4 regions of the Paenibacillus sp. FSL R5-192 genome follow, and region 1 is predicted to be linked to each of the others. Evidence: predicted binding sites of a transcription regulator. Region 1 holds the regulator's gene; each other region holds the start of a gene.
What was found. The regulator Rex, encoded in region 1, represses fermentation and respiration genes when NADH is low (regulators of the CRP and FNR family bind a similar motif). The targets are predictions, from matches to a motif close to TTGTGAAATATTTCACAA.
Positions count from the first base shown of each region.

Region 2: the regulator Rex is predicted to act here: its motif matches at 1,487-1,504, upstream of C161_RS15185 (cytochrome ubiquinol oxidase subunit I).
Region 3: the regulator Rex is predicted to act here: its motif matches at 2,677-2,694, upstream of C161_RS01805 (cytochrome ubiquinol oxidase subunit I).
Region 4: the regulator Rex is predicted to act here: its motif matches at 2,411-2,428, upstream of C161_RS01165 (formate/nitrite transporter family protein).

Region 1 covers NZ_ASPR01000024.1:43,111-47,511, reverse strand. The annotation lists gene dinG (ATP-dependent DNA helicase DinG) at 1-2,058, shown strand, start outside; gene C161_RS18845 (redox-sensing transcriptional repressor Rex) at 2,278-2,931, shown strand; gene C161_RS18840 (amidohydrolase) at 2,918-4,225, shown strand; gene C161_RS18835 (DUF5590 domain-containing protein) at 4,263-4,401, shown strand, end outside.
Region 2 covers NZ_ASPR01000015.1:52,936-57,336, forward strand. The annotation lists gene C161_RS15180 (MFS transporter) at 1-1,182, shown strand, start outside; gene C161_RS15185 (cytochrome ubiquinol oxidase subunit I) at 1,582-2,946, shown strand; gene C161_RS15190 (cytochrome d ubiquinol oxidase subunit II) at 2,946-3,959, shown strand; gene cydD (thiol reductant ABC exporter subunit CydD) at 3,974-4,401, shown strand, end outside.
Region 3 covers NZ_ASPR01000002.1:408,135-412,535, reverse strand. The annotation lists gene C161_RS32875 (glycosyltransferase family 4 protein) at 1-146, opposite strand, end outside; gene C161_RS01815 (glycosyltransferase) at 148-1,143, opposite strand; gene C161_RS01810 (tetratricopeptide repeat protein) at 1,140-2,432, opposite strand; gene C161_RS01805 (cytochrome ubiquinol oxidase subunit I) at 2,816-4,231, shown strand; gene cydB (cytochrome d ubiquinol oxidase subunit II) at 4,176-4,401, shown strand, end outside.
Region 4 covers NZ_ASPR01000002.1:256,909-261,309, forward strand. The annotation lists gene C161_RS01155 (molybdopterin-containing oxidoreductase family protein) at 1-1,025, opposite strand, end outside; gene C161_RS01165 (formate/nitrite transporter family protein) at 1,451-2,302, opposite strand; gene C161_RS01170 (FAD-dependent oxidoreductase) at 2,680-4,041, opposite strand.

The DNA.
Region 1 (4,401 bases):
CAGATGTTCAGCAGTGTAAGGCAAGCCCTGGATGAAGAGAAACATCTCTTGATCGAAGCTGGAACGGGTACCGGTAAATCTCTAGGGTATCTGTTGCCTGCTATTTACGAAAGTGTGAAGCAAGAACAGAAAGTTATGGTTAGCACGCATACGATCAATCTGCAGGAGCAATTGAGAGAGCGGGACATTCCGATGCTGACTCAAGTGGTTCCGTTCCCGTTTAAGGCTGCTGTATTCAAAGGACGTGGACATTACCTGTGCCTGCGCAAATTTGAACACAAAATCAATAAACGTGAATTCGCCACACCGAAAGAGGATTATTTCACAGCTGCTCAGATGATCGTCTGGCTTACGCAGACCGAAACCGGAGATGATGAGGAACTTAACCTTAGCGGACGCGGAGGGGACTTCTGGGAGACCGTACAGAGTGAATCCGAATCATGTCTGGGAAGATCCTGTCCATGGTTCCGTAAATGCTTCTACCATCGTGCCAAACATGAAGCAGGGTTGTCTGATATCGTAATCACCAATCACTCCAAATTATTTACGGATGTGAAAGCCGCGCATCAGCTGCTGCCAGCCTATGAGAGTCTTGTGATCGATGAGGCACATCATCTGGAGGATGTCGCTGGTAAACATCTTGGAATGCATATGAAATATTTCACCTTGGTTCATACACTGACCCGCCTATTTAAAGACAGTCGTAATGGACAGCTGCCTATGCTTCGTTCGCAGTTATCCGGGCATGAAAATTCGGTGCAATGGGGCTCCATGGTGGATCAGATGTTCCCGCTCGCTCTTGAAGTTAAGGAGCTGTGGGATCGTATGAGCGATGCCTTGTTTGGTCTGTTGCCTGAACGAAGTGATGCTTCACCGGGAGAGACGGGGCAATTTTCACTGCGTCTGAAAGCATCTCAGAAACCTGCAAAATGGCAGGAGTTGCAGGATCTGGAGAACCAGATCTATGTGACTCTGGGTGATTTGGTTCGCAAAGGGGACAAATTGCTGCTTGAAGTGAAAGAGGATCAGGATGATTATCAATCGGATAGTCTGATCACGGACATTACAGGACTGCTGAAAGATCTGACCACATTGAAGGAGAATCTACGTTTCTTCATGCGAATGGATGATGCCAAAACGGTGTACTGGATGGAAGCCAGCGGCCAATTCCGCAGCAAATCTCTCCAGCTGTATGCCGTACCTGTAGATGTGAGTGCACAACTTAAGGATTTATTTTTTGATAAAAAGAAAAGTGTTGTGCTTACATCGGCTACGCTTTCGGTAGATAAGTCATTCCAGTTCATGATTGAACAGCTTGGCTTGCAGGAAGCGGCCGAGAACAATCGGCTGTTAACGTCGATGTTGCCATCACCTTTCAACTATCGCGATCAGGCACTTCTGGTGATTCCGCGTGATTTCCCGAGTGTGAAGGGAAGTGTGGGTGATGCGCACTTTGTTAATATGCTGGTGCAATCACTTGCAGAGACGGCAATTGCTACGCGTGGACGCATGATGGTTCTGTTTACTTCATACAAGATGTTGCGACAGGTCTATGATCCGCTGAAGGAGGCACTGTCTGGCAACGACATCTCGTTGCTTGGGCAAGGCGTTGACAGTGGAAGTCGTTCCAAATTGACTCGCAGGTTTCAAGATGCCAAAGCAACGGTACTTCTGGGCACAAGCAGCTTCTGGGAGGGTGTAGATATCCCGGGAGAGGCGCTAACCTGTCTCGCTATTGTGCGATTGCCTTTCCAGCCACCGAATCATCCGTTGGTGGAAGCCAAGAGTGAGCTGCTTCAGGAACAGAAGAAAAATCCGTTCATGAAACTGTCCGTGCCACAAGCGGTCATTCGTTTCAAACAGGGATTTGGCCGGTTGGTGCGTACAGCAAAGGACAGAGGAATTGTCATTGTTTATGATACACGGGTGATTGAAGCGTATTATGGTAAATTCTTTTTATATTCATTACCTGGTCCCAAAATGGAGCACATGCTCACGGAGCAAATGGTTCCACGAATTACCGAGTGGTTGGAAAAACCTGCTAATGAACAAAAATAATGGTTGTTTTGTTCGTTATATCATTGCATGACACTATCGTTTGGCGTTAAACTTTATTAGATATTTCCGTATCCGATTAAAGCAGTTGCACGTAAGAACTTATAACCCAAATTACAAGGAGCATTCTGTATAAAATGTCACGTTTATCTTTGAGTTTTATACAGAATGCTCATCTTTTCATCTATTATTTTATCGTGGCCTTGGTAAGGGGGAGCAAGAATGAAATCGGATAAAATTTCGGAAGCGGTGGTACGACGTCTGCCTGTATACTTGCGTTATTTGAACGAGTTGCATCAGCGTGAGGTGGCTACTGTTTCTTCTCAAGAGCTTGGACAGAGGCTGGATCTGAATCCGGCCCAAATTCGCAAAGACCTGGCTTACTTCGGTGATTTTGGTCGTAAAGGGATCGGGTATGATGTATCCTATTTGATCGAAAAAATTCGTCACATTCTCAAAATCGATCAGCAAATTAATGTGGCTCTGGTAGGCGCGGGTAATCTCGGACAGGCCTTGTCCAACTACAACGCATATCTGAAAGACAACATGAAGATTGTTGCTGTATTTGATGCATACGGACCGAAGATTGGTAGTCAAATCAACAGTTTGACGGTAAAACCAATGGATGAATTGACGGAAGCGGTTAAAACGGAAAATATTCGCATCGGAATTATCACGGTTCCGGATACGGAAGCCCAAAATGTAGCCGATCAGCTTATTGAATCAGGAATTGAAGCGATCCTTAATTTTGCACCAACCATTCTAAAAACACCGCCGCATATCCGCATTCACCATGCTGACTTTACAACGGATCTGCTTAGTTTGGCCTATTACTTGGAGACTGGAAAGGACGACGAGGAAGATGACAACAAATAGATGGGTAATTCACAACGGCAAATTTGCCGTTAATGAAGGCGGCACAACATGGAACGTGGTCCACGGATACATGGTTGTTGAGAATGACAAGATTGTGCATATTGGTGAGACATTGCCGGATGAAGACAAAAATTGTACCAAAGTGGATGGAAAAGGACTGTTCTTCCTGCCGGGTCTGATCAATACGCATGGTCATGCAGCGATGTCGTTGCTCAGAGGGCACGGAGACGATCTTGCATTGCAAGTATGGTTGCAGGAAAAAATGTGGCCGATGGAAGCGAAAATGACTTCAGAAGACGTATATTGGGGAACTTCGCTATCGGTGCTTGAAATGTTGAAAGGCGGAACTACAGCTTTCCTGGACATGTACGATCACATGGATCAAGTTGCCAAAGTTGTGGAGCAATCCGGCGTTAGAGCAGCACTGGCACGTGGTGTAATCGGGTTGTGCTCGGAAGAAGAACAATTGCGGAAGCTGGAGGAGTCGGCTGCGTTTGCGCGTGAGTGGAATGGACAGGCAGATGGTCGCATTACAACCGTAATCTCGCCACATGCACCATATACATGCCCTCCGGACTACATAGAGAAGCTTGTGCAGGTCGCGAACGACCTAAACCTTCCCCTTCATACACATATGTCGGAAACGCTTCGTGAAGTCGAGCAGAACGTGGCTGATTATGGACTGCGTCCTGTGGCACATCTGGAGAAACTGGGCTTTTTCTCTCGTCCATCCCTGGTTGCACATGCGGTGCATCTGAATGACGAAGAGATTGAGATTCTGGCCCGTCATGATGTGGCTGTATCCCATAACCCGGGAAGTAACCTGAAACTCGCTTCCGGTGTTGCGCGGGTACCTGCGTTGCTGAAAGCAGGAGTTACCGTGTCACTCGGAACAGACGGACCGGCAAGCAACAACAACCTGGATATGTTCGAGGAAATGAGACTGGCTGCATTGATCCACAAAGGTGTATCTGGTGACCCGACGGCAGTGCCAGCAGGCGAAGCGTTATTACTCGGAACGTCATACGGTGCCAAATCCATCTTCTTGAACAATACCGGAGCACTCCAGGTCGGCATGAAGGCTGACTTTATCGCCTTGGACATTGAACAGGCACATTTCTATCCACATACAGACCTGATCTCACATACAATCTACTCGGCTTCTGCCAAAGATGTTGAGCACGTATGGGTGGATGGAAAACAAGTGGTGAAACATGGCGAATGTCTGACGTTGGATGAAGAACGCATTTTGCGTGAGTCTCAATTGGCATTTGATGGTCTGCTTGCTCGTTAATTGCAGGACAGCATCATAGGGAAAGGAAGTTCGGCTTTTGAAGAAAAAAAAGAAGTGGATATGGATTTCGCTGCTTGCACTGGTTCTGATTCTGTTTGGACTTCAGCGTTATTACGTCCATGTCACGCAGGACCAACGCAAGGAAGAAGCGCTCGCCATACAAGCAGCACAGGAGC
Region 2 (4,401 bases), on a different contig from region 1:
AGGAAGATCTTCCTCATGGGTCTTGTTATTGTTTTTGTATCGTCCATGCTAGCTCCGTGGTCTCCCAGTTTTTCGTGGCTCATCGTATTCCGGATTGTTCAATCAATTGGCACAAGCATGATGGTGGCCGTTGGAATGGCGATTGTCAGAATGAACGTGACTGAAAAACAAGCCTCCGCCTTGTCCACCTTGGCTATATTCCTTTCTGGAGCGGCTGCAATTGGACCTTTTATTGGTGGAGTATTGATTCATTGGTGGGACTGGCACAGCATATTCTTCGTTAATATTCCGTTTGTCTTGGCGAGTTTTTGGTTCGCCTGGAAAACAATCCCGAAGGACGAGCAATCCCTGTCTATCTCTGGTCACATGTCCATTCGGCAATGGCTTACGTTAATTGACGCACCAGGTATCCTGATGTTTACGGTAGCTTTGGTGACTCTGCTCATCGGTTTACTTTCAGTAAATTCCACAGGAGATATTTCTACATGGCATCTGCTGACAGGGGGGATCGGGTTAATCGCACTCGTCATGTTTATCCGACATGAATTAAAAGCAGCCACGCCTTTTATCCCTTTGCGAACGTTTGCCTCATATCCCGAGATGACTTGGGTGAATGTGCAATACATGCTGGTGAACATCCTGTTTTACGCACTTTTTTTTGGAGTTCCTACGTATTTGAAGCAGGTACGACATCTCAACGAAGTTCATACAGGAATGAGTATGCTAGCTTTGGGGTTATGTTCAGTCATTATTGCTCCGATCGCAGGGCGCTGGATTGACGGATCAGGATCACGGCCAGCTCTGATCGTATCCGCTTCTTTAATGACATTTGGCTCTATATTAATCGTTGTTATGAATGAAACTTCTCCAATCTTCATAATCATTGTTGCTTTAGCTTTATTTGGAATAAGTAATGGCCTAAACGCGGTCGGCATGCAAGCAGCACTGTTTAAAAGCACACCCAAAGAAATGATCGGTGTTGCATCGGGTATTTTTAATACATCACGCTACCTGGGGACCATTTTATCGTCGTTATTGATTGGGATTGTCATGGGAGATACATTTAATGTGACAGGATTTCAGATGCTTGGAATCATCCTTACGGTATTAGCTGCATCACTGATCATCATGAGCGTACGTAACGAGGCAGGTGTGGCGAGTCCGGAGCAAGTAAGCAAGTAAAATAGAGAATCTGCCGTGCAATAACACGTTTACACCCAATGAATCAATAGCTCCATTGGGTGTATTTTTTGTTTTTCACCAAGTTGTCAGAAAGAGTTGATCCTTTCTTGAACGTTTAGGGTAGAAGCCGTGTCTTTGATTGAATTAGGTAAAAATAAAGATATAATAATTTTGATTAATAGGTTTCGTTAGTACTTTAAGTGCATCAATATCAGATTTTAATAGGCATCCAATGATTGTTATTATCGGGGGCCTACAGGAGTAAACGCATTATAGGTGTGGCAAGATATCGTCATACCTAACTTTGTGAAATTTTTCGCAACTCTGCATTGAGCTTAGCCAAAGCTGATATTGAATGTTTCTAAATTGAACAGAGTTTGAAAGGAGGCAACACAAAGAATGGCTATTGATACGGTATTATGGAGCAGGCTAGTGACTGGTTTGACGCTCGGGTTCCACGTGATTTTTGCAACGCTTGGTGTCGGTGTACCTTTGATGATTGCTATTGCAGAGTTCATCGGCATTCGGAAGAAGGATCACCATTACATACTTATGGCAAAGAGGTGGTCCAGAGGGTTCGTCATATCTGTGGCTGTTGGTGTTGTGACAGGTACAGCGATATCACTACAGTTGGCCCTGGTATGGCCGAATTTTATGAAACTTGCCGGGAATGTCATTGCACTGCCACTATTTATGGAAGTATTTGCATTCTTTTTTGAAGCAATATTCCTGGGCATTTATCTGTACACGTGGGATCGGTTCAAAAATCCGTATATCCACTGGTTGCTGACTATTCCGATTGTCGCCGGGGCAGGCATGTCTGCTGTTTTTATTACAACAGTGAACGGATTCATGAACCAGCCTGAAGGTTTTGTCATGGAAGCAGGTCAATTCATGGCAGTGAACCCCGTGCAAGCGATGCTGAATACAGCGACGTTCTCCAAAGTGTTCCATGTATTAAGCTCGGCTTATCTGACAGGAGCTGCTCTGTTAGCAGGAATAGCAGCCTTTGCGATGCTGAGAAAAGGAGTGTCGGCCTACCACAAAAAAGGCTTGAATCTCATGATGGCCGTTGTGCTGGTATTCAGTTTATTAAATTCCTTAGCTGGAGATGTGTCTGCCAAATTTTTGGCTGAGCATCAGCCGGAGAAGCTCGCAGCTGCCGAGTGGCATTTCGAGACGGAAAGCGGCGCGGATTTGATTTTTTTGGGATGGCTGAATGCAGAACATGAAATTATAGGCGCTCTTCATTTGCCGAAACTGCTCAGTTTCCTTGCCTTTGGAGACTTTAACGCCGAGGTAACCGGGCTGAACGAATTTCCACCAGATGAACACCCGCCCTTACTTGTTCATTATTTGTTTGATCTAATGGCTGGTATTGGATTCGCTCTGCTTGCTATATCAAGTCTGTACTTCCTGTTTGTATTCTGGAAGAAACGTAATCAGTTTAACAAGTGGATGCTTCGTATGGTTGCACTGAGTGCACCGCTTGCTTTTCTGGCCGTTGAGATGGGTTGGTTCTATGCAGAGATCGGGCGGCAGCCATGGATCATCCGAGGTTATATGCGGGTAGAAGAGGCCGCTACTTCTTCACCGAGTGTGAGAATTTTATTTTTCGTCTTCTTGCTTCTCTACATCCTGCTAGGCGTTATGTGTGTCGTCGTACTGAGACGGTTGTTCAATAACAATCCTGCTGAACTCGAGATGGAGAAATGGTTGAAGGAGAAGCATGATCAATCAGCCAAGAAAGGGGATCAGGCCTGATGAGTTATGAATTAATTGGTATTTCGGTACTCTGGCTGTTCTTGTACGGCTATCTTATTGTAGCTTCCATTGATTTTGGAGCAGGTTTCTTTGCCTTTTATGCACGCCTGACAAAGCAGGATCATCTGATTAATCGTCTGATCTCCCGTTATCTATCACCTGTCTGGGAGATCACCAATGTATTTTTTGTCTTTTTCTATATTGGTATCGTCGGATTTTTCCCGGACACGGCCTATTATTATGGCTCCGCGCTGCTTGTTCCAGGAAGTATTGCCGTCATTCTACTTGCCATTCGTGGGTCGTTCTATGCTTTCGAAAATTATGGTTCCAAAAAAAGTATCGTGTATTTGTTCTTATACGGAGCTACGGGTCTACTTATTCCAGCGTCATTGTCAGTGGCACTGACCCTGTCTGAAGGTGGCTTTATTTTGAAGCAGGGAGATACCGTTTCCCTGGATTACTGGGCACTATTTACGAATCCATTATCGTGGAGCATCGTTGGACTGGCCATCGTGTCGGTATTGTTCATTAGCGGGTCATTTCTCACATTTTACGCTTCTCGGGCAGAGGATCATTCGGCATTGAAGCTCATGCGGAACTATGCTTTGTTCTGGAGCACACCGACCATTATTCTCGCGCTGACTGCATTTATATATTTGGGTCAACACAATGAGCGTCATTTTCAAAATATGATGGATTTATGGTGGCTGCTGGCGCTTTCCGTTGCGTTTTTCATGATTGCCATGTGGCTGTTATATAACGGACGCCGTTATGGTTTAGCTTTTATATGCATCATGCTGCAATTTCTCACAGCCTTTTTTGCTTACGGGATTGGGCAATATCCTTACATTCTTGATCCATTCATCACCATTCAGAGTAGCGCGACACCACCAGCGATGGGTTTTGCACTCGTCGTTGTGTTTATCGGTGGTCTGTGCTTGTTAATTCCTTCTCTAATCCTGGTCTTCAAACTGTTCCTGTTTGATGCGGATTATGTGAAAGGGAAAAAATAAAGGAGGAGCGTTCAATGAAAAGGAGAGGCAAATCCAATCTGATCTCGCAGCAAATGTCTTTACAACGAAAAAACAGACTTCTCCTTGCGATCATTTCGCTGGCCCTTGGTGTAGCTATTATAAGCCAGGCCACCTTGGTGGCTGAAGCAGTCCAGCGAATCTTTGTAGAGAAAGCTTCCTTTTCATCAGTGATCCTGTTGCTTGTCCTATTATTGGCTGTTATGGCCGTACGCTCACTGTTGTCGTATGGTAATGGGAAAGTGGGCTTGCATATGGCAGCACGCGCCAAGACGAATATGCGAGCATCTGTGTTGCAGAACCTGACCCGCGCTTCCATGCCTTCAACCCTTCGTGGACAGACGGGAGGAAAGGTCAGCGTTGCTTTGGATGCTGTGGATGAAGCCGACAGTTATTTCAGTCAGTACATGCCGCGTATGATGGA
Region 3 (4,401 bases), on a different contig from region 1:
TGATGAACCTCGGGAATATGCCCGAGTCCTCGGATGACACTGCACAGATCCAGAATATAGCGTTCCAGTCCGCCACCAAATACACGACCGAATTCCCGGTTATACCCATCGGTGAAACTATGCGTCAGAATACTCACCACGCCCATCTCACGGTCCCTCCTTCCAGGGAATCAGCCGAGGTTCCGGATCGAGAATAGACTCGTAATGTGCAAGATTGCCCCACTCACCGCTAGGATCAATGCGCTTGTAACGCAAATATTTACGAACCCGGTCCTCCAGACTGCCGGCCCAGCCGAGATGCTGAACCTTCAGTTCCGTACTGACCCCAGGCAATACAGTGCAGGACAAGGGAAGACGGGGAACGTGATGATTCTGTTGTGGATAAAAATAAGGATATCCAGGCATATACCGTACAAGTGAAGCGGTATGCCGTTTGTGCAGAGACCAGAGATCATCTTCCCGGTAGTGGGTCCGGCCACCCCACATGTCGTAGAAACGGAATGCAAACCAGTCAGCATACTCCTGATTAATCAGAGTACGTATGGCTTTCTTGGCCTCTGAGCTGTACAGCTCATCCGCATCAACCGAGAGCAACCAGTCGGGACATGTTCCCGCAGCCGCTTGCCATAAGGTGTTGCGAAGCCGCCATTCCTCGGCGAACAGTGGTTTCTCCAATACCTCCAGACGGACCACCTTTGGATAGGCTTTGCATATGTCCGGTGTTCCGTCAGTGCTGGCATCGTCCACAATCACGATCTCATCCACGAACTCACTCAGATCATGCAATACTTCTTCAAGGTATCGGCCGCGTTCATTGCGAACCTGGAGCATGGCGGTCAGCTTGTTGCCTTTGCTTTTGCGAACCCGACGAATGGAGAAGGGTTCTTTGAATACACTTGTTTCCTCTTGTGTTATAGCTGCACTCTGTTCTTCCTGACCTTGTGTGTCGCCCCAGTGATGCACTTGGCTTCGGATGTCCTGCGTTGGTTGTGTATGATCAGGGGTGTGATCGCCATTTTCCAATGCGTCTGTATGTGTTCGATCGACTGTTTCGGTTGGCGTGTAAGTGGTTTCGGTTCGGATATTCCTGTGCACCATTGGCCCATTCAACTGTTGCCTACGCTTCTTTGGGTCCAGCATCATGGCACCTCCCCAAGCAATTGCTGTACAGCATGATCCAACAGCTCCAGCTCGACAATCCGGGCCAGCGCATCTTCATCCTCCAGTGCTGTCTCAAGGAAATGTCGGACTGCCCCGTGTCGTTCCCCTCGCAGTGCCAGCGCACTACCGGATAATTGCTGATAATCCCGGCGACTGGCATCATCCTGAATATCGACTGCATGCACCAGAGCCAGTGCTTCTTCCACACGTCCAGTCTCCTGGTAGATGCGGAATTTCCAATGTCTCGCCGTTTCTCCGCCAAGTTCGTCCAGGATACGCAGGGCATTTCCGTAATCATCGTTTATACGCAGTAGTTCCGCTCGTACAAGTTGATCTTCTCCCGCCTCAAGCCAGCGACAGAGCTGTTCATAATGATGCCGTTCTTGTTCATCGGCTGCACTAATTCCGTACACCCGCAGGGCGTCCTCCAAGTTCCCGGCCCGGGCATGGATGGCAGACAGGAATCTATAGTGGGAGACTACACAGTCACTGCGACCATTCAAGACCGCATGGGAGAATGCCTCTTGAAGTGAATGGATAGCCCGAGGATCTTCAAGCAAGTACTCATAGGCTGCCAGCAAAAAGGATATCGTCTCATGTGCACCTGCTTTGGCACGCAACTGACGGTAGAAGTCGGCACGTACACTGCATTGAAGCAGGGTGACGCTATCCGGAGTGCCTGACAGGATCTGCCGCAGCGCATGCAAGAAGAGCAGTTCGTAGTCCCGGAGAGGGACTTCGAGATCATCCTTTTGCATCGTACCCGCAGGTGCAGGGTCTTCGCCGCCCAGCCAGATAGCACGTACGCCTTGGAATAACAGCTTCATATAACGTGTTTCGGAGGATGTGCCTACCAGATCGGCGATGCCGACCAGTTTGGAAATACTGCTCTCCCATAGCGGAGATTCTGCTTCGTTTCCAGCAGGCTCAGGGAGCAGGGCAATACATAGCTCAGGCTCTAGCGAAGCTGTAGCCATTAGCCAGTAGGGATGGGCGACTACGGCTACGGTGCGAGGTTCCAGCAATAGCTGCTCGGCTTCAGGGAGGGAGATGATGGTAATGACCGGAGGTACATCTTCTGTTTGCGTCAGGCTGCTGACATAGTAGACCTCTCCCTCGATCGACAGCAGTGCAGCAATATCGGGATAGGGAAAGGATGACCAACCTCCTTTGCGAGGGAAGAGAACATACCGGACAGGAGGCTGTGTTGTACTGGCCTTATCCAGGCTGGCTTCGGTGTCTTCACCTGGTAGTGGTGCAGGTTTTTCCATGAATAGTTCACCTCACCTTGACTGTAATATGGAGCGTCATTCGCTCTGCTTGTGTTTCATGCTTTCACTTCATATGTAAAGCCCTCACGGTACTTCGCATGATATGCCTGAGACTAACATATGGGCATTCCGTCCTAAACATGAGTATCTTCCATGAATAGATGAAGTTGGCAAGCTGTGATAATAGGCTGAATTTTATCTTTTGTGTGACCAGGATCACTTTTTTTTGCTCTAGAGACGAAGATTGTGATAATTCTCACATGTATAAAATAGGTAATCTGGCACAATACGTTCATCAACGTATTTGGCGGACAGACAGCGAAGGTGCAGCTTCAATGCCAAATACGCATACTGCGAAGTGAACAGAAAGAAGGGGTAACGGTATGGATCCGATTATGTTATCGCGTATCCAATATGCACTTACAACGATTTTCCATTTCTTTTTTGTCCCGCTATCCATCGGTCTTGTACTGTTGGTTGCGATCATGGAGACGTTGTACGTTGTTAAGGGGAAGGAAATCTACAAAACGATGGCCAAGTTCTGGGGCAAGCTGTTCCTGATTAACTTTGCCGTCGGGGTTGTTACAGGTATTCTGCAGGAATTCCAGTTCGGTATGAACTGGTCCGAGTACTCCCGATTTGTCGGGGACGTGTTTGGTGCGCCACTGGCTATTGAAGCGCTACTGGCGTTTTTTATGGAGTCTACATTTATTGGATTGTGGATATTCGGATGGGATCGTTTGTCCAAAAAAGTGCATCTGGCCTGCATCTGGCTGGTGTTTGTCGGCACATTCCTGTCCGCGCTGTGGATTCTGGCAGCCAATTCATTTATGCAACATCCTGTTGGGTTTGAGATTAACAACGGCCGAGCCGAGATGAATGATTTTTTTGCACTCATCACAAATGGTCAGCTTCTCGTTGAGTTCCCACATACAGTCTTTGGGGCATTGATGACAGGGGCCTTCGTCGTAACCGGGATCAGTGCCTACAAATTGATGAAAAAGCAGGATGTGGAGATCTTCCGCAAATCGTTTAATATTGCGATCATTATCGCTCTTGTTTCTTCATTCGGCGTCGCATTCTCGGGTCACTTCCAGGCGCAATATCTGGTGGAGACACAGCCGATGAAGATGGCAGCAAGTGAGGGCACATGGACAACGACAGAAGATCCGGCGCCATGGACGGTGGTCGCTTTTATTGACCCGGATAAACAGGAGAGTACGGGTGAGATCAAAATCCCTGGATTGCTCAGTTATCTGTCCTACAGCAAGTTCTCCGGTAGTGTCAAAGGTATGAAGGAGCTTCAAGCTGAGTATGAACAGACGTATGGACCGGGGGACTACATCCCGCCGGTACGGACAACATTCTGGAGTTTCCGCATTATGATCGCAGCGGGTGGTTTAATGATTGCATTGGCGCTATACGGTACATTTCTAGCCATGCGTAAGAAGCTAGAGGTCGCTGGAAAGTGGTTTATGCGTCTGATGGTGTTCGCCATCTCCCTGCCGTTTATCGCCAATACGTCAGGTTGGATTATGACCGAGGTAGGAAGACAGCCATGGACAGTATTTGGCTATATGACAACCGAAGCTGGGGTCTCGCCGAACGTATCCGCAGGAACGATCCTGTTCTCGACCATCGCTTTTACCGCTGCGTATACGGTTCTCGGAATCGTGATGGTATACCTGTTCGTACGTGAGATCAAAGCAGGACCGTTTGCGGTCGATAAGCCGGAAGATCACGATGAATCGGCCGATCCGTTCGGCGTGGATGGAGGTTATTCCGTTGTCACTAAGTGAGTTGTGGTTTTTGCTGATTGCCGTATTGTTTGTTGGTTTCTTCTTTTTGGAAGGTTTTGATTTTGGTGTGGGGATGTCTACAGGCATTATTGCCAAAACAGATCGTGAACGCCGGACCCTGATTAACTCAATCGGTCCGTTCTGGGATGGTAATGAAGTATGGCTGATTA
Region 4 (4,401 bases), on a different contig from region 1:
CTATTTGTGCTCGCGTAGCTGTTGGTGCGAACGGCACCGCCGCCTTGCTTCAGCCATTGCCCTGTAATAGCAGGCAGACATGCAACGCTGCGCACGTTCATGCCCCCATTATCATGGTGCTGGAGGCCGTTGCCGATGTGAATATGAGCTGCTTGTGCGTTGCCGTATAGTTCGGCCAGCTCCACAATGGTTTCCTCCGGCACGCCCGTAATACGTGCAACACGTTCAGGGGTGTAACTGTGGACATGATCACGTAGTGCCTCATGACCTATCGTATACTTTTGCATAAACGCTTCATCCGTTAGTCCCCGTTCGAACAGCACATGCATTAATCCTAGCGCCAGTGCACTGTCCGTGCCCGGATACAGCGGAATAAACCAGTCGCCCCATTGGGCCGTGCGATTGCGATGAACGTCGATGACGACGATCTTGGCGCCTTTCTTGCGGGCTTTCTCCGCCAAAACGACCTGGTGCATATTTGTACTGACGATATTGCCTCCCCACACCAGGATGAGATCCGCATGCTCCGTATCTTCCGGCACCGTTCCCCGATTGGCACCCATCGTATATTTCCAGCCGGTATTTCCAGCGGAGTTACAGATCGTCTGCTCCAGTACACTCGCACCAAGCGCATTGAAGAAACGCCGATCCATACCGTCTACGCCGAGAATGCCCATGTTACCGTAAAAGCTGTAGGGCAGGATGCTCTCCGGGCCGTAGGTTTCGGACAATGCGGTGAATTTGGTCGTAATCTCGCGAATCGCTTCATCCCAACTAATTCGTTCGAACTTGCCTTCACCTTTGGCTCCTACACGTTTCATCGGATATTGTAGACGCTCGGGGTGATACACCCGCTCAGTCATATTTCTAACTTTATTACAGATGGCACCCTTGGTTATGGGATGATCCGGATTGCCTGCCACCTTCACAATTTTGCCGTTCTCTTTATGTAATAACAGACCACAAGTGTCCGGACAGTCGAGCGGGCACACCGCCGCAAATATACCATTCTCCTGATCGATCATCGTAAGGCTCCCCTCTTTAAAAGCTATCCCTATATCATATCTTCTTCGAGGTTATCGCGTAAAGAGAACAGTATGTTTTTGCTTCATATTCGCCGCTATAGCGGCTTTAAATTATTTTCAAAAAAATGTTTTTGAGTTTGATTCAACTTCAGAATTCAGGGGTAAATTAAAAATAAGGCATTAGGCTAGTGTTTCCCCACTTCCTCCTCATGCCATATCATGGACCACTCCCGAAATTCGCCATGAACAGGTTTCGTTCCCCCGAACCTTGTCATGGCGAATTTATTTTGCGTTAAACTCCAACAAGAACCCCATACAAAAAAACGATCCCACCCTGCTCCATCACAGCATATTCGCCATGAACCGAGCGAGATCAGAATCGTCTTCACTTCTAATATACGTGTATCCATACCTCGCTGTGCCCTCTATGCTTGTTTGCTCAACATTACTCTAGCCTCCGTCTCCATAGGTTCGATCGACGTCGCCATCTCTGGTTTCACTTTTGGCTCGGCTTGGCGCAGGTACACCACCCAATAGGCTGCAGCTACAAACAGAGCACCACCAGTCAGATTCCCGAGCCATACCGGAATGAAATTCATCACATATTGACCCCACGAATAATGTCCTTCAAAGATTGCCGCCGGGATGAGGAACATATTGGCCACAACGTGCTGGAATCCAATCGCCACAAATGCCATCGTTGGAAACCAAATGCCCAGTACTTTGCCACTCATCGTATCGGATGCATAAGATAGCCACACGGCCAGTGCCACCAGCCAGTTACAGCCGATGCCAGAGATGAAAGCTTGCAGGAAGCCGTCATGCAGCTTATGCCCAGCCATATCCACCACTTTTGCCAGATATACACCCTCTCCGGTCAGACCAAGCACATGTCCAAACGCATACGCGACAAACAAAGCTCCAACAAAATTACCAATCGTCACTAAGGTCAGATTTTTCAACATACTACCCACGGATAATTTTCGTGCAATCGTTGCAAGCGGAACGGCCATCATGTTACCTGTCAGTAGCTCTCCACCACCGATGAGTACCAAGATTAATCCAACCGGGAACACTGCTGCTCCAATCAGATTGACCAGACTCCCCCACTCTGCTGGCGCAGAAGCAATTACCCGAATATCCAATAGAAACCCCAGCGCAATAAAAGCCCCTGCCAGAAAACTAAGCACCAGTACAGAAGACACCGGATATTGAGCCTTCTTCTTGCCTGTTTGCGCCGTATATTGTGCAACCTCAAGAGGTGTTTTTGCTGCCATATCATTCATCCTCTCCTTCATTGTTCATCATTGGATAAAACCATCTGAAATTCATTAGTTATGCGTTGAATACCACATCCTAATTGTATCTCGGTCCTAAACATAACTTTGTGCAAATTATCACAATGTTACTTAAAAAGATACTTTAAGAGTGTCTTGGTATAGTTATGACAGCAAGAGTGTAGTAAGGCCTTTTGTAGCTAAAAAAACAACAAAAAAGACTGACGATATACTCGCCAGTCTTCTCTTTCCTTTATAATCGTCCGCCTTGTTTCGTAATCTTGGCAGTTATCGCACAGCTCTTATTTACGGACAAGCATGACTTATCTTTGTATGGCGTTTATCAAGATCGCTGTTCAACCATCTATTCTGCTTCCTTACACCATTGCTGGTGCTTTTACTTCTATTGGAGGCAGTGCTTGCAGACCCGCAGTGTTCAGGAAGTTCCATGGTTTGTTGTAATGCGGCTGGAAGAAAAAGTCGATGAAGGCCAGCTCATCTACGGTCATGTTGTTTTGGATGCAGACCGAGATCGTATTAATCGATTGGGTCAGATCAACCTGAGACATCACCTGTGCTCCGACAATTCGACGAGTAGCCTGCTCATATACCACTTTAAGCAACAGTTTCTCAGCCGTTGGCATGAACTCCGGACGGTAGCTGTCTTCCAATACGACAGATTCAACAATCAGACCTTCGTCAGCCGCAGACATTTCCGTCATCCCTGTACCCGCGATATTTTGCTCATAAATTTTGATACCCGATGTTCCTTGTGTACCCATATACGGTGTCGTAGGACGAACCAGGTTACGGGCTACGAGTGTACCCATCCGCACGGCGTTGGTTGCCAGTGGAATGTACGCTGCTTTGCCTGTTGGGTTGTAATGAATAGCACAGCTGTCACCCGCAGCGAAGACGTCTTTTTGACTCGTTTGCATATATTTATCCACGATGATTGCGCCGTTTGGTAGCATATCCACTTGGCCTTTGAGCAGCTCTGTATTTGGACGGAAACCAATGCACAGAATAACCAGATCGGTTTCGAACTCTCCTTTGGACGTGATCACCTTAGTCACTTTGCCATTTTCACCAGTAAACTTCTGTACCGTTTGACCAAGAGCCAGTTTGATGCCGCGTCCAGTCAACGTATCTTCAATCGCATCCGTGAATTCAGGGTCCAAGTATTTGTTCAAAATACGGTCCACACTGTCGATCAGGGTAACTTCCTTGCCGTTCATCTGGAAAGCCTCAACCAGTTCTACGCCGATATATCCTGCACCTACAACGGTAACACGTTTGGCATCTTTGGCTTTTTCAATAATCGTGTTGGAATGATTGTAGTTTTTGCAAAGTAAAATGTTGTCCATCTCGATGCCTTCAAGCTTCGGAACGACAGGCCATGACCCCGTTGTCACGATCAGTTTGTCAAACGTATCTTCAAATTCTTCCCCGGTTTGCAGGTTTTTAGCCTGAAGGGTATGGCCCTTGGCATCTACTGCTGTTACTTCATGAAGCATCTTGGTTTCAACACCAAGCTCTGCCAGTTGATTAGGCGAAGAATAGAACAAACCGTCAGGGTCTTTCACAACCCCACCTACGTAGAGTGCAATGCCACAAGATAGGAAGGAGATATTGTCATTGCGCTCATACACCGTGATGGTAGCATCCGGGTACAATTTGGCGGTATTTACGATGGCTGCGGTTCCTGCGTGTGTACATCCGATAACTGCGATTTTCATTAAAAGTTCCTCCTCGAAATATATAAATGAGTTTGAATATAAGGTTGTTATGGTTGTGAAACATTTCACTTATTGTTCGAAACTGTGTATGTGATTTATTTCACTTTATACACTCATTATAATGTGATATTTTTCACATTGCAATAGGTTGAGCAAAAAAAGTTTGTCGAAGGAGGTCATTTCCCTGTATTTAAGCCTTTCTTCCCTTCATTGTATTGATTTCATTGTCCCCGGATTTGGGCAGGTTTATGCTATGTAATGGCTTCCGTGATCCCTGTATGAACGCAGTGTGGACGTATAAAGTTATAGGCGTCTCCTGCCTCATGTTTGACTTATACAAAAAATAAATGGCTTCAATTT